One region of the Microbulbifer sp. genome, then DNA from elsewhere that is predicted to be linked to it. Evidence: predicted binding sites of a transcription regulator. Region 1 holds the regulator's gene; the other holds the start of a gene.
The links. The regulator LexA, encoded in region 1, represses DNA repair genes until DNA is damaged. The targets are predictions, from matches to a motif close to ACTGTNTNTANANACAGT.
Positions count from the first base shown of each region.

Region 2: ACRC0P_RS11345 (YebG family protein) is a predicted target of LexA. The motif match lies at 1,778-1,795, and genes of this name have one in related genera.

Region 1 covers NZ_JBOFOC010000169.1:16,898-24,435, reverse strand. The annotation lists gene ACRC0P_RS16370 (mechanosensitive ion channel family protein) at 1-803, opposite strand, end outside; gene nagZ (beta-N-acetylhexosaminidase) at 1,012-2,013, opposite strand; gene ACRC0P_RS16360 (TetR/AcrR family transcriptional regulator) at 2,171-2,803, opposite strand; gene ACRC0P_RS16355 (DUF6763 family protein) at 2,944-3,255, shown strand; gene ACRC0P_RS16350 (TIGR00730 family Rossman fold protein) at 3,293-3,934, opposite strand; gene lexA (transcriptional repressor LexA) at 4,119-4,724, shown strand; gene ACRC0P_RS16340 (hypothetical protein) at 5,143-5,400, opposite strand; gene ACRC0P_RS16335 (DUF6586 family protein) at 5,520-6,011, opposite strand; gene topA (type I DNA topoisomerase) at 6,008-7,538, opposite strand, start outside.
Region 2 covers NZ_JBOFOC010000106.1:9,633-17,170, reverse strand. The annotation lists gene ACRC0P_RS11355 (DUF924 family protein) at 336-938, shown strand; gene ACRC0P_RS11350 (LysE family translocator) at 938-1,555, shown strand; gene ACRC0P_RS11345 (YebG family protein) at 1,880-2,191, shown strand; gene ACRC0P_RS11340 (MAPEG family protein) at 2,351-2,746, opposite strand; gene ACRC0P_RS11335 (amidohydrolase family protein) at 2,879-4,192, opposite strand; gene ACRC0P_RS11330 (amidohydrolase) at 4,189-5,583, opposite strand; gene ACRC0P_RS11325 (helix-turn-helix domain-containing protein) at 5,671-5,991, opposite strand; gene ACRC0P_RS11320 (hybrid sensor histidine kinase/response regulator) at 6,103-7,538, shown strand, end outside.

The DNA of each region.
Region 1 (7,538 bases):
TCCTCGTAGCGAATGCCGATGGTTTCATAGATGCGCCGGTTCAGCATGCGCGAGGGATTTTCCACCGCTATCTGGGTAAAAATACCATTGGGGATGTACAGTGGCCGCTTGTCGAAGGTGCGAATGCGGGTCAACCGCCAGCCGATATCCTCCACAGTGCCCTCGATTTCCTTATCCGGCGATCGCACCCAGTCCCCCACTGCGAACGGCCGGTCGAGATAGACCATCAGACCGCCGAAGAAATTGGCCAGCAGGTCCTTGGCCGCAAAGCCCACTGCCAGGCCGCCGATACCGCCGAAGGCGAGCACGCCACTGACGCTGTAGCCGAGAAACTGCATGATCACTATCACCGCAGTGATCATGATGGAGGCGCGCACCAGCTTGCCCACCGCGCGCACAGTAGTGGCGTCCATGGGTTTGCTGATAAAGCGCGGGTCGCGCAGGTTGTACTCCACATTGCGCGAGAAGCGCAGCGCAAACCAGGTGAATACCAGGATCAGGCCAATTTCCCGCAGCGGCGTGGCCACCGAAAAGATCTCTGCCCCGGTGGCGACCCCGGCCCGGCTCGCGGCCAGGGTCAGGCCCAATAGCCACACTAACACCGTGCCCGGCGGGTTCAGCGCGCCCACCAGTGCGTCGTCCCAGGGATTGACCGTTTTTTCCGCACGCCGGGCAAGGCGCTGCACGAAACCCGCCAAAAGCCAGGCGCTCAGCGCCGTGGCCAGAACGATAAGAAAAATCGCCACGATCCACAGGCGGTTGTCGCCGATCCAGGACAGCAGCATTGCTTTTATCGATTCCACTTACTTCTACCCCCGATAAATAAATTCCAATCCGTGTTTTCTTGTAGGAGCGGCGGGGCGGCCATCCGCCCATGGCCACGATCAGCGGTGGTTCCATCCCGGGTTGATCGCGGCCATGGGCCGCTCCTGCATGGAACCTGAATCCGTGACTTCATGACGGCTCAGAGCACAAGCTCTTGCACTCTGTATCCGCCCTGAAGTCACAGATTCAGGTGGAAGCCAACCAGTTGCGGGTCTCCCGCCAGCGTTCGCTCTGCTCCAGTTCGGCCCAGGATCTGATCGCCGGTTTTCCGCGCATGCGCTGCAACCGTTCACTGGATTTTACTTTGGGTACAAAGTTCTCCAGCGCCTCGAGTGCCTGCAAAGCCCCCGGGCGGCTGTTGCACACCAGGCCCATATCGCAGCCGGCCTCCATCGCCGCGCGGATTCGGGCCCCGTAGTCGCCGGCGGCGCCGGCGCCCTCCATGGACAGATCGTCGCTGAAGATCACGCCGTCGAACCCCAGCTTGCCACGCAGGATATCCTGCAACCAGAAACGGGAGAAACCCACCGGCTGCTCATCCACTCGGGCGAAGCGGATATGCGCCGGCATCACCGCATCCAGTTCGCCTGCGCGCAGGGACTCCACAAAGGGAATGGCGTCGGAATTCATCACCTCTTCGAGGGAGCGCTCGTCCACCGGCAGCTCTTCGTGGCTGTCCTCCAGCACATGGCCGTGACCGGGGAAATGCTTGCCGGTAGTGGCCATGCCCGCCCCGTGCATCCCCTGCATAAAGGCTCCCGCCAGCGGCCCCACCTGCCGGGGATCAGCGGCAAAGCTGCGGTCCCCGACGATACGGCAGTGGCTGTCGTCCGCGTCCAGCACCGGGGCGAAACTGAAGTCCAGGCCGACCGCCATCAGTTCCGACGCCAGCAGCCAGCCCACGTCCTCCAGCCGTTTCACGTCGGCGCGGGCGGCCAGCGCCTGCATGGATGGAAGCGAGGCAAACTCCCCCCTGAAACGCTGTACCCGGCCGCCCTCCTGGTCCACCGCCAACAGCAGTTCCGGGCGCTCCGATCGGATATCGGCCACCAGCGCCGCAATCTGCGCCCGGTCGCGGAAATTGCGCCCAAAGAAGATAAGCCCGCCCACCAGCGGATGCCGCAGCAGCCTGCGGTCCTCCAGGGTCAGTTCCTGGCCTTCGATATCAATCATCACCGGACCGATCATGAGAGTTCCTCTTTAATGCGGAATGATGAATGCGGAATGCGGAATAAAGGATATCCGATGCGAGACGTTGTTGTTCGGGTTGCCCGGGGAGCCCGGTCGCGGCCGGTGGCGGTTCCGTGGCACGAAGCAGGCCCGCGTATTCCGCATTCCGCATTCATCATTCCGCATTCACTTTGAGCATCGCCGCCGCCGCGGGCACCAGCCGGTCCAGGGTTTCCGGAAGGCTGCTCTGGGCGCCGAAATCTTCTCTCAGGATAGCCTCGATGGCGTCGAAGCTCGACAGGGTAAATACGGTGGCGCCCAGCATGAAGTAGAGGCGCCAGTAGAAGCTCACCGGGTCCAGGTGCGGCAGTGCTCTCTCCAGTAGTCCGGCGAAACGGTGGTAACTGTCGCCGTAGCGGGAGACGATATAGCGGCGCAGGTGCCCCTGGGACTGGGAGTAAGCCAGCCCCAGCAGGCGCATGAAGCGCTGTGGGTCGCGCCCCTCCGCCGCCAGGCTGCCGAGCCCCACCCGGTAGAGACTCTCCAGCAGCTCTTCCACCGTCAGCCGCTGGCCCGCTGCCTCACGACGATCCAGTTCACCAGCAAGACTGGCGGTAAAAGGCGTCAGAAAGCGCTCGAAGACCGCCTGAATCAGTTCTTTTTTTGATCCAAAGTGGTAATTTACTGCGGCGAGGTTGACCCCGGCGGTGCTGGTGATGGTACGCAGGGAGGTTTCGGTAAAGCCGCGCTCGGCAAAGAGTACCTCGGCGGCGTCCAATATCCGGCCGACCGTATCCGTCTGGCTCATAGGAATTCGAACCAACAATTAAAACAGTTGTTTGGTGGAAAGGCAGATTAGCATATTCCGCGCCAACTGGCGCCGCTGGCAGTGTTGAACCGGCGGCGCGGACATTAAATTGAAAGGAAGAATCGAGGAGAAGGGTTGCCATGACTCAGAAACGACCGGAAATCGGCAGCTGGTTCGAGAATATCGACGGCGGCCTGCTGTTCGAAGTAGTCGCGGTGGACGATACCATCGAAGTCCAATACGCCGACGGCACCCTGGATGAGTTCGACTGGGAACAGTGGCGGGAGATGCCCTTGGTGCCGGCGGCAGAGCCGGAGGACGCCAACGCGGCCTTCGGCCTAACTGTGGACGACCAGTCACCGAATGCGCGGGGCTTCAGCGTACCCGAGGACACCAACCCACTCGACTACGTGGAGGGGGAGCCTTTCGAGGGGACGGACGAGTCACCCTGAGGCTCCTTGCAAAGAGAGTGAAAACCGGAGGTTCGCGTCACGCTTCCCGCCCCCTGATGTAATCGATAATGATCTCCGACGCCTCCTCCACGGTATCCACGATGCTGAACAAGTCCAGGTCCGAGGCGTCGATGCAGCCGCTCTCCAGCACCGTGTCCATCAGCCAGCCGTGCAGTCCGGCCCAATAGCGCTTGCCCACCAGTACGATGGGAAAACGCCGCACCTTCTGCGTCTGAACCAGGGTCAGCGCCTCGAACAGTTCGTCCAGGGTGCCGTAGCCGCCGGGCATACCCACAAAACCAACCGCATGCTTAACGAACATAAACTTGCGCACAAAGAAATAGCGGAAGTTGAGACTGATGTCCTGATAGGGGTTAGCCACCTGCTCGAACGGCAGTTCGATGTTGAGGCCAATGGAGACGCCGCGCTGGGGCAAGGCGCCGCGATTGCAGGCCTCCATGATCCCCGGGCCGCCACCGGTCATCACCGGTATGCCCTCCGCGGCCAGCAACTCCCCCAGCCTGACTCCCTGCTGATATTCCGGGGAATCCTCTGTGAAGCGCGCACTGCCGAATACTGTCACGGAACCGGTGAGCGCAATCAGTCGTTCAATTCCATCCACCAGCTCGGACTGTATCCGCAGTACCCGCCAGGCTTCCGGCATTTTTGCGTCCAGCATTTTCTTTCCTTTTATTTGTCGCGTATCTCTTTCAACCAGTCATTCTCTCCCCCTATCTACTTATAGCAGCCTATGGCGACAATGGCGTTGCCGGCCATCCACCGGCACAAGGATTGCGCAGAAGGCAAATCTGTATATAATCCCAGCAACTGTATATAAATACAGAGCAACCTCAGGTGACCCTATGACCAATCTAACTGCACGCCAGGCCCAGGTACTCGAACTGATCAAGGCCTACCTGGAGGAAACCGGCTATCCACCCACGCGCGCGGAGATTGCCCAGGAACTGGGCTTTCGCTCCCCCAACGCCGCGGAAGAACACTTGAAGGCACTGGCGCGCAAAGGCGCGATCGAGATGGTGGCGGGTGCCTCGCGGGGAATCCGCATCCCGGATTATCAACCGGGCCTGCCGATCGTAGGGCGTGTAGCCGCCGGCAACCCGATCCTCGCTGAGGAGAACATCGAAGACTACTGCGACCTTCCCGTAGACTTCTTTCATCCCCCGGCGGACTACCTGCTGCGGGTACACGGCATGAGCATGCGCGACGCCGGCATACTGGATGGCGACCTGCTTGCGGTACAGCGCACAGACCAAGTGCGCAACGGCCAGATAGTGGTGGCGCGGATCGAGGATGAAGTCACCGTCAAACGCTTCCGCCGCAAAGGCAATCAAGCCACGGTGCAGCTATTGCCGGAAAACGAGGACTTCGAAGTGATTCAGGTGGATATGCGGGACAAGCGTTTCGCCATCGAAGGACTGGCGGTGGGAGTGATCAGGCAGAGCCCTTAGAGCCTGTTTGGAATCTTGCACAAAACTCTCCGGGCCGGATGGGGTGCCTCTTTCCGGGACCTTTCACTGCCATGGATGGCCGTGGAGAGCGTACAGGGATGTATTTAAGGGGGGGCGCCCAGCCCGTGTCCGGGAAAGAGGCACCCCATCCGGCCTCGCACTGCGGCCTGGAATTCCGGAGAACTCAAACAGGCTCTTAGATGAATGCGGAATAATGAATGTGGACAAATCTGCCAGGAGCAGACTTGCACAGCCGAAGGCTGCCCCGAAGGGGTGAAGCACTGGGACGAGCTTCACAAATACGCGATCGGACGTCGTGCTGCGAGGGAGTTCAGTGACTACTGATCAATCGTTCCGGGCACCCCAAAAGTAAGATCGCGGCCAAGAGCCGCGCCTACAGGAAAGTGTCATTCCGCATTCAATGAACCGTGTGATTGACCGGGGTCACCTCTTCGTCTTCATCGAAATAACCCGGCTCCATATCGTCGATATTCTGTACAGCCTCTATGCCGGCCTCCAGCATGGCCCGGGCGATGGCGATTTTGTGTTCGCGTATGAAATCCAGGCTCTCGCTGGAGAAATGGATACGCACCAGCGGGTCCTCCCGGTGGCCGGCACGGCGCAGTGCCACGTCGCCATTGGCCAATTCGACAATTTCAAAAGTCTCGGAGGACATATTCTTCTCCCGCTACATCAATTTGTGTGCAGGGTAACATACAGAGGCCAGCAACCAGAAGTCAGAGGACAGTTTCGTCCCTTCTGACAAAACCTGATATCTGATCTCTGTCTTCTGGATTACCACTCTTCCATATGTGCGCGCTGACGCCGCACCAGCTCCACCAGCGCGGTACGCCATACTTGCAAACGCTCTTCACTGAGAGCCGGGATTTCGGCAGCGGACAGATTTTGCAACGGAATCAAGTTATCGTTCCCGCCATTTCCTTCGTTCCTTCCGCCGGAGAATTTCCACAGCTGCAACCAGGCGGCCTGCAGTTGCGACAGCCAACTGCCGGAGTCCCCGAGCAGCTCCAGCAGCTCGACAGCCTCCGCACAGGCCGTACCGCGGGCGGCGGCCCGCTCCTTGAGTTCGGAAGCGGATTCGGGCTCACAACCCAGCTGCAACTGAAAAGCCAGTTCGCAGAGAAAGGCCCGGTAGGCGCGCCACAACTGCATCACCGCTCCCTCCTGCACCGCCGCCTGCCGCAACACGGGCCCACTCTCTCCTTCCAGGAGCAGTTGGCTTTTACGCAGAGCGGACGCCACGGCGCCGGTATAGGGATTGCTCATTTGCGCGCGGCCGCTTTCTTGCGCGCCGGCTTGCGCGCGGTACCACTGCTTCCGGCCTCGATCTGCCACTTGCCGTCGCGATAAAAAGCCCGCCAGCCGGTAGCCTTGCCCTCTTCCTCGGACTGCACGTACTGCTCCTGGGTCTTGCGGCTGAAACGCACCACCGTATCCCGCCCCTTGTCGTCCTCCGTGGGCGCCGAAAACAGGAAACTGTATTTGGGATCGATCTCACTTTTGTGCGGCAACAGTTCTTTCACCAGTGGCGCGCGGGTCTCGCGGTTCTTCGGGAACTGGCTGGCGGCGAGGAACAGGCCCGAGGCGCCGTCGCGCAGAATATAGTGGTCGTCCACTTTCTGGCAGGGGAGCTCGGGCATGGGCACCGGGTCCATTTTCGGTGGTGCCGGCTGGCCGTTCTTGAGCAGTTTACGGGTGTTCTTGCACTCCTCGCTGGTGCAGCCGAAGTACTTGCCGAAACGACCGGACTTCAACTGCATATCGCTGCCGCACTTGTCGCACTCGATCACCGGGCCATCGTAGCCCTTGATCTTGAAAGTGCCCTTCTCCACCTCGTAGCCGTTGCAATCCGGGTTGTTGCCGCAGATATGCAGCTTGCGCTGCTCGTCCAGCAGGTAGCTGTCCATGGCGGTGCCACACTTGGAACAGCGGCGCTTGTCGCGCAACTGGCGGGATTCCGCTTCTTCATCCTTGTCCGCGTCCACGGCCTCTTCGCCAGGGACCAGGTTCATGGTGTTGGTGCAGCGCTCCTTGGGAGGCAACCCGTAACCGGAGCAGCCGAGGAAGACGCCGGTGGAGCCGGTGCGGATCTGCATATGCCGGCCGCACTTGTTGCACTGGATATCGGTGTCCGTGGGCGCATTGCGGCGCATGCCGCCCTCGGCGGCCTGGGCCTTTTCCAGGCGCGCGGAGAAGTCCCTATAGAATTCGTCGAGCAGTTCTTTCCAACCCTTGTCTCCCTCCGCCACCGTGTCCAGGGATTCCTCCAGGTTGGCGGTAAAACCGTAATCCATCAGGTTCTTGAAACTCTCGCTGAGGCGGTCGGTGACAATGTCCCCCATTTTTTCCGCGTAGAAGCGCCTGTTTTCCAGGCGGACGTAGCCGCGGTCCTGGATGGTGGAGATGATCGAAGCGTAAGTGGAGGGACGGCCGATACCGCGCTTCTCCAGTTCTTTCACCAGTGCCGCCTCGCTGTAGCGCGCCGGCGGTTTAGTGAAATGCTGTTTCGGATCCAGTTTTTTCAGGGAGAGTTTCTCTCCCACTTTCACATCCGGTAACACCAGGTCTTCGTCTTTCTTGCTGACCGGCGGCGCCACTTTCAAAAAACCGTCGAAACGGATCACGCGCCCGCGGGCACGCAGCTCGAAGTCGCCGGCGGTAACCACCACCGAGGTGGAAGTGAACTGCGCCGGGGTCATCTGGCAAGCCACGAACTGCTGCCAGATCAGGTTGTACAGGCGCTCGGCATCGCGCTCGACGCCGGAGAGCATATTCGGCTGCATACGCACGTTC
Region 2 (7,538 bases), on a different contig from region 1:
GGTGTAAGGTACTAAATGCGGTTATCAGAGCCCCCCAAAATGTTCACAGGAAGGCGCCGCTCGCAGGGAATGGCTCGCCCTTTTCAAGAGCGGCAACGCAGCTGTGGGCCCTCTCTACCAGGTGAAGAGGGGGGGGGGGCTCCCTTCGGGCGGGCCGCTAAGCAGCCATCTGCGGCGTTGCATTTGCTTGACGTAGAACAACTACGCCAGCGCAAATGCGCCTTGCATCTGGCCGCTTAGCGGCCCGCTGATATCCGCATTTAGTACCTTACGCCACACTAAAGACGATACCGGCGCAGCATCTGGATGCAGCGCGAAAAAATAAAGGAGCCGCAATGACAGAACCCGCAGACGTACTGACTTTCTGGTTCGGCCGGGCGCAGCTCGACGCCGTACCCGCCCCCGAGTACCGCCGGCGGTGGTTTTCCGGCGACAGCAGTTTCGACAGCCAGATAGAGGAGGACTTCGGCGCGCAGGTGGAGGCCGCCCTGGCCGGGGAACTGGCCCGCTGGCGCCAGAGTCTGGAGGGGGAGCTGGCCCTGGTGCTGCTGTGCGACCAGTTCACCCGCAACATCTACCGCGGCGCCACCCGGGCCTACGCCGGCGATGCCCTGGCCCGTGACACCACCCTGGCGGTGATCGAACGCGGCGACGAGCGCAAGCTGGGCCTCTACCAGCGCGCCTTCCTCGGTATGCCCCTGGAGCACGGGGAGACTCCGGAGATGCAGGCGCGATCGGTGGCTTACTTCGACAGGCTGCGCCGCGACTACCTGAACGGCGCGGAGGGCGCCGCCCAGGCGGAGAAGTTCTACCAGTACGCCCTTGCCCACCGCGAGGTCATCGAGGAATTCGGCCGCTATCCCCACCGCAACGCGGCACTGGGGCGGGAATCCACCCCGGCGGAGCAGAAATGGCTGGAAAAAGGAGGGGGTTTCTGATGGATTGGCTCGCCTGGTTGTCCCTGGCCGGAATCTGCGCCCTGGGCGCCATGTCCCCCGGTCCCAGCCTGTTGATCGTACTGCGCAGCGCCGCTTCCGGCCCCCGCCAGGGTTTTGCCTGCGCCATGGCCCACGGCGCCGCCATTGCCGTTTACGCAGGGCTCACTGCCTTTGGCCTGGCGGTGCTGATCACCCGCTCGCCACTGGTGTTCACCATACTGCAGTGGGCCGGCGCGGCCATGTTGATCTATTTGGGCTGGAAGGCCCTGCGCGCACCGGCGCCGAACCCCGCGGCGGCCAGCATTCCCGCTCCGCACCAGTCAGCGGGCCGCTCCGCGCTGCAGGGATTCGGGGTGGCATTCTTCAACCCCAAGGTGGCCGTGTTCTTTACCGCCCTGTTCAGCCAGTTCGTGACGGAACAACAGGCGCTCACCACCAAACTGGGAATGGCCGCAATGGCGGCGGGTATCGACGCCGCCTGGTACTGCCTGATCACTTTGGCAGTCTTCGCCGGACGCAATCGCAACTGGGTCGGCAACTCGCTCGGGCATCGCCTGCAACAGCTGTTCGGTATCCTGCTGCTGGGGCTGGCGGCACGGCTGGTGCTGACACTCTGAGCCCGTTCGGCACAACACAAAAAAAGAAGGCCCGCACTGCGGGCCTAAACGTCTTACTGCGGGGTCGTGGCGGACCACCCTTTGGGGGGGAGGCAGCCCGCCACTGAGCCTATTATGGCAGCTGCCGCCTCTTTGCGCGGACCGCTCAACGCACGCCCCGCTCCACTTGTCGCACCGTCGACAAATTCTACTTTCCGGTTGACACTGAACGCTTACACAGATACTGTACATTCATACAGACAAAACGCGTTAACAAATTCTTAAAAATACTGGAGGCGCAGAATGGCCGTAGTAGCTGTGTGGAAATGCGATAGAGACGGAGCAATGTTCGACAACAAAAAAGATGCGGAAGAACACGATAAGATGCTGGAACTGGCCGCCAATATTACCTCGTTGATCGAGCGTCATATTGACGGTATCTCCGAAGAGGCCGGCGAAGAAATCGGGCTGCTGCTGGCGAAACGCCGGGACGACTTGGCCAAGGCCTGTAAGGGCAAGCCGGAAGTGCTGCTGGAATCCGACGGAAGGGAAACCAATGAAAGGGAATCCAATGAAAGGGAATCCAATGAAAGGGAATCCGAACAGCAGGATGAAACCAGCGAAGAGCATGTTACTTCCCTGGCCGCCAATCAGTAGATTCAGTAAATTTTTACGATTCCATCCCTGTATCTGCCCGGCTCGCGCCGGGCTTTTTTGTTGCCGATCCCATTTCCCTATCCCATTTTCTACTCCATGTAGGAGCGGCGGGGCGGCCATCCGCCGTTGGCCGCGATCGGCACAGTTGCACGAACGCCCCTACAGGTTTTTCACTGCGAGCCCTATATCGATGGCAGCCAGGACCAGTATCACCACCCAACTGAGCGCGGTACCCCAGAAACGTCCCGGATGATAACCACCGCCACTGGCGGTAAAACCAATAGCGTGCACCAGGCGCGCCAGCACAAAGACACCACCCAAAATATGCAGCCAGAATGCGGCAAGCCCACCCAGCTCCGCAATCAGCATCAGTATCAATGCCAGGGGGATATATTCGACGGCGTTGGCGTGGACGCGCACACGGACTTCGTTATCGGGGTCCCCGCCGGTGCCGAGGCCCACCTTGCCACTGCGGCGGAACTGCACTACGCGAAATGCCAGGGCGATCACCAGAATTCCGCAAAGGCCGGCGTAGAGGGCTGTGATATTGGCCATTTATATTCTCCTGCTAAAAGGGTTTGTGTGTAGGGTGCGCCGCGCGCACCGGAAAGAGGCTGAAGTCGTTACCAATCCAACTATGGTGCGCACGGCGTACCCTACGATCACAATTGAGAGGGTACTCTTAAATCAAAACTTGTAACCGAAGTCATGCCCCTGCTGCGGCCTCAGGTAGCGGTCGCGCAGGCGGGTGGAGCGGTTGACCAGCGACTGGAGTTTACCGTCGATCAGCACCTCTTCCGCATAGCTGGTAACTTCCAGGGGATCGCCGCTCCACACCACGATATCTGCCACCGCCCCCGGTTCGATGGTACCGCCCTCGATACCGAACACCTCCGCCACATTGGCGCTGATGGACTTGAGCGCGTCCTCGTAGGGCAGACCATTGGCCACAGCGTTGCCCGCGGACTGGCGGGACAGATAGACATTGTGGGTGGAGGCGTAGTCCGGGCCGCTGATCAGCACAGTCACGCCCGCGCGCTTCATCTGTGCCGCGTTGTCCAGCCGCGCGCCCAGGCTCTCGAAAGAGATGGGCAGATTGTTCTGTGCGTCGACAATTACCGGCACCCCGGCCTCCGCCAACTGATCGGCGACCATCCAGCCCTCGGCCCCACCGAGTACCACCAGCTTCAGACCGAATTCCCCGGCCAACTGGATGGCCTGCAGTATATCGCTGGCCCTGTTGACAGTGACCACCAGCGGCTGCTCTCCCCCGAGCAACGGCTGCAACGCCTCCAGATCGGCGAGGGAATGGTTCAGCTCCCGCCACTCGCCGCGGCGGATCGCATCCCGGTTGGCCCGGTACTCCCGCGCCTCCTCCAGGGCATTTTTCACCTTGGCGTAGGCGCTGGCGCGGCTGCCACCGGCGAGTTGTCCGCCGGCCTCACCCAGGTAGGCCCTCTGCCCCAGGTCGGTGGCCACCACGCTGTCGAAACCGCCGTCCAGCCTGATCGCAAAACTGCGCCCGGCGAAAACCCGCTGGGGGTTGGCGGCAGTGTCGCCCCACAGCTGGATACCCGGTAGCACCAGCGCACGGGTGACGCCGCCGGCGCGGTTGAAGGGGATCAGGGTGGATTTGGGGTTGTAGGCGGGCAGCGGGTCGAAGGCGCTGCCGATGCTCTCGCCGGTCACCGCGTAGTCGTTGGTGGCGCTGGCGGCACCGATCTCGGTGAGTCCCAGTTCCGATACCGGCGCGATCACTCCCGGGGTCACCACTTTGCCGGCGGCATCGATCACCCGGTCGGCACCGTCGCCCAGGGACGGGCCCACCGCTTCCACGCGGCCGTCGCGGACCAGGATATCCGCCTGCTCGAAACTGCCGGCATCGGACAGGGTGTGCACCTTGCCGCCTTTGATCAACAGGGTTTCCGCCTGCGCAAGGGGCATGACCAGGCCCAGGAACAGAGTGCAGATGGCCGCTTTGTGTTTCGCTATCTTTTTCACAGCCGCTCTCCCTCCGCGTTCAGGATTCCCAGCTCGAAATCGCTGTGGGGCTGGCGCGCCTTATCCGCGCGGTCGTACATCAGTTCGCCGTCGATAAACACCATTTCCGCCTTGGTGTAAACGCTGAAGGGGTTGCCGGACCAGAGCACCACATCCGCCATCTTGCCCTTCTCCAGGCTGCCGGTCCGCTCGTCGATGCCCAGGGCCTTGGCGGGGTTGAGGGTCATCCACACCACCGCATCCCCGGGTCCGATATCGAAACCGGCCCGCCGCCCCGCGGTCATGGCTTTGGCCACCTCCTGGTTGAGGCGCTGGATGCCCACGGCGGAATCCGAGTGGATCATCGCGCAGGCCTCAGCCTGGTCGACGATGGCGATATTGGCCTCGGTCATATCGAAGGCCTCGTGCTTGAAGCCCCACCAGTCGGCCCACATGGCCGCGCAGACGTTGTTCTCCGCCAGCAGGTCCGCCACCTTGTAGGCCTCCACCGCGTGGTGGAAGGTGGAAATCTGGAAACCGAACTCCCTGGCGATATCCATCATGATCGCCATCTCCTCACCACGGTAGCAGTGGTTGTGCACGAGGATGTCGCCGTTGAGTACGCCGGCCAGGGTCTCCAGTTCCAGGTCGCGCTCCGGCTTGTCACCGCCGTTCTTCTCGTAGCCTTCCCACGTTTTCCTGTAGTTGGCCGCGGCGATCCAGGCCTTGCGGTAGCCGGCCACATTGCCCATGCGAGTGGAAGGCGCGGTTCCCTTGCCGCCGTAGACCCGCTTGGGGTTCTCGCCGCAGGCCATCTTCAGGCCGTAGGGAGCGCCGGGGAACTTCATGTCCTGTACCCGGCGGCCGGGCACGTTTTTCAGGGTCACTCCGCGGCCGCCGAACAGGTTGGCGGAACCCGGCAGTATCTGCAGGGTGGTCACGCCGCCGGCCAGGGCCAGGGCGAATTGCGGGTCCTGGGTCCACACCGAGTGCTCCGCCCACACCTCGGCGGTGTTCGGCGAGGTCATTTCATTGCCGTCCTGGGAAGACTCGATGGCCGGCGCCGGGTAGTCGCCCAGGTGGGAGTGCACGTCGATAATACCCGGGGTCACCCATTTGCCGCTGCCGTTCACCAGCAACGCACCCTCGGGCGCTTTCAGCCCCTCACCGATCTCCGCGATCGCGCCGTCCTGCAGCAGCAGGTCGGTATTTTCCAGTTGCTCGCCGGTACCGGTGAGCAGAGTGGCCCCGACGATCAGCACCGGTCGGGATTGGGTGACGGAGTAGGTGGAGGGAAAGGCCTGCTGGCGGGCGAAATCCGCGGGTTCCCCGCCTTTTTTGTCCTCCCCGCACCCGGCCAGAAACATTGCGGCGCACAGGGCGGCTGCAATGCAACGAGCGTACAACTGCATAGCGATTATCCGGTTATTGATATTGTACGCACATGCTAACAGGAAGTGCTTATGCCGCCATTACCAAAACTGCCAACCTGTTCCTATTTACGACGAACTGTATTTGCGCGGTGAGGATGCCCTCCGACGCGTGTCGCCATCGGTAGGTGACACGCCTTCTCCCCTCTCCGCCAATTGTGCAAAAAATGATTCCAGTTCACCGAGGTGCCCCAGTGCCGCCAGCAGTTGTACCAGCGCCGCCAGGTTGCAGCCCCGCCCGCTCTCGAACCGCTTCAAGGTGCTGAGGCCCACGCCGGAATTCTCGGCCAGTGCCTCCTGGGAAATATTGCGGGCCAGGCGCAGGCGACGGAAACGCTCTCCCAGTCGCACCAGCACCTGCTGCTGTTCTGTAGAGTTCATCGGCGGCATAGGCATTTTTCCCGTGAAAAGAAAATTATAGCTCTTTTATGGACTATTGCTCTAGACATTTCCCGGTCAGCGTGGTGCAATCCTTGCGAACGGCATATCCAGGATGGATCGATGGCAAACAATAAAATCAATACCGTTTCCACAAAAACCATCGCGGAACCCCCTCCCCCCTCGCGGGATTCCCTGGAAATCTACCAGGCCCTGCGCAAGAGCGAGGAGCGCTATCGGGAACTGGTCGAGCACGCCAATTCCATTATCATCCGCTGGGACCAGAACGGCGTCATCACTTTCTTCAACGAGTACGCCCAGCAGTTTTTCGGCTACACGGAAGACGAAATCATCGGCCGCCACGTGGTGGGCACCGTTGTTCCCACCAGTGAAAGTACCGGCCGCGACCTGCGCCCATTGATGGAGGACATCGGCAACCACCCGGAAGAACACCGCTACAACGTCAATGAAAATGTCACCAAGAGTGGCAGGCGCGTATGGGTGGCCTGGACCAACAAGATACTGACCGATGACAGGGGCGAGACCATCGGCGTACTCAGCATCGGCAGCGATATCACCAAGCAGCGCCTGCTGGAGGAAGAGCTGCGCCAGGCGCAAAAAATGCAGGCCATCGGCGAACTGGCCGGTGGCATAGCCCACGATTTCAATAATATGATTCACGGTATCAGCGGCTACGCGGAAGTGATCCACCAGATCACCGACGACTTCCGCATCACCGAATACGCCAACAACATTCTCACCACCGCCCACCACGCCGCGGAACTGACCAAACAGCTACTGACTTTTGCCCGCAAAGGCTCCTACCAGCTCACCGAGTGCAATACCCACGAAATTATCCGCGATGTCTGCGCCATGCTGGAGCGCACCATCGACCGGCGCATTTACATCGAGCAGCAGCTGGATGCCAGCCGCCCCCATGTGATGGGCGACCCGGCACAGCTGAAAAGCGCGCTGCTCAACCTGGGGATCAATGCCAAGGATGCCATGCCCGAGGGGGGCTCCCTGCGCTTCTCCACCAGCAACGTGTCAGTGAGTGAGGAAATCACCATTTCCGATTTCGAAATCGCCCCGGGCCAGTACCTGCTGATCAATGTCAGCGATAGCGGTACCGGGATGTCGGCGGAAATACGCCGGCGCATCTTCGAGCCGTTTTTCACCACCAAGGAAAGCGGCCGCGGGGCCGGTCTGGGCCTGGCGGCGGTCTACGGCACCACCCACCTGCACAAAGGCGCCATCCGTTGCCGCAGCAGCGAGGGCCAGGGCAGCAGCTTCGATCTCTACCTGCCCGTTATCAGGGACGGAGCCGGGCAGCCGCGGACAGGCGCGGCGGAATCGCCCAGGGAGCGAAAAATCCGCATTATGCTGGTGGATGACGAAGCCATAGTGCGCAGCTATTCGAAAACTCTGTTCGAAATGCACGGCCACAGCGTGGAGACTTTTGCCGCTGCGGAAGAGGCGATCAACCACTACCGGCAACACTACCGCGAAATCGACCTGGTGCTGCTGGATATGATCATGCCGAAGATGGACGGCCAGCA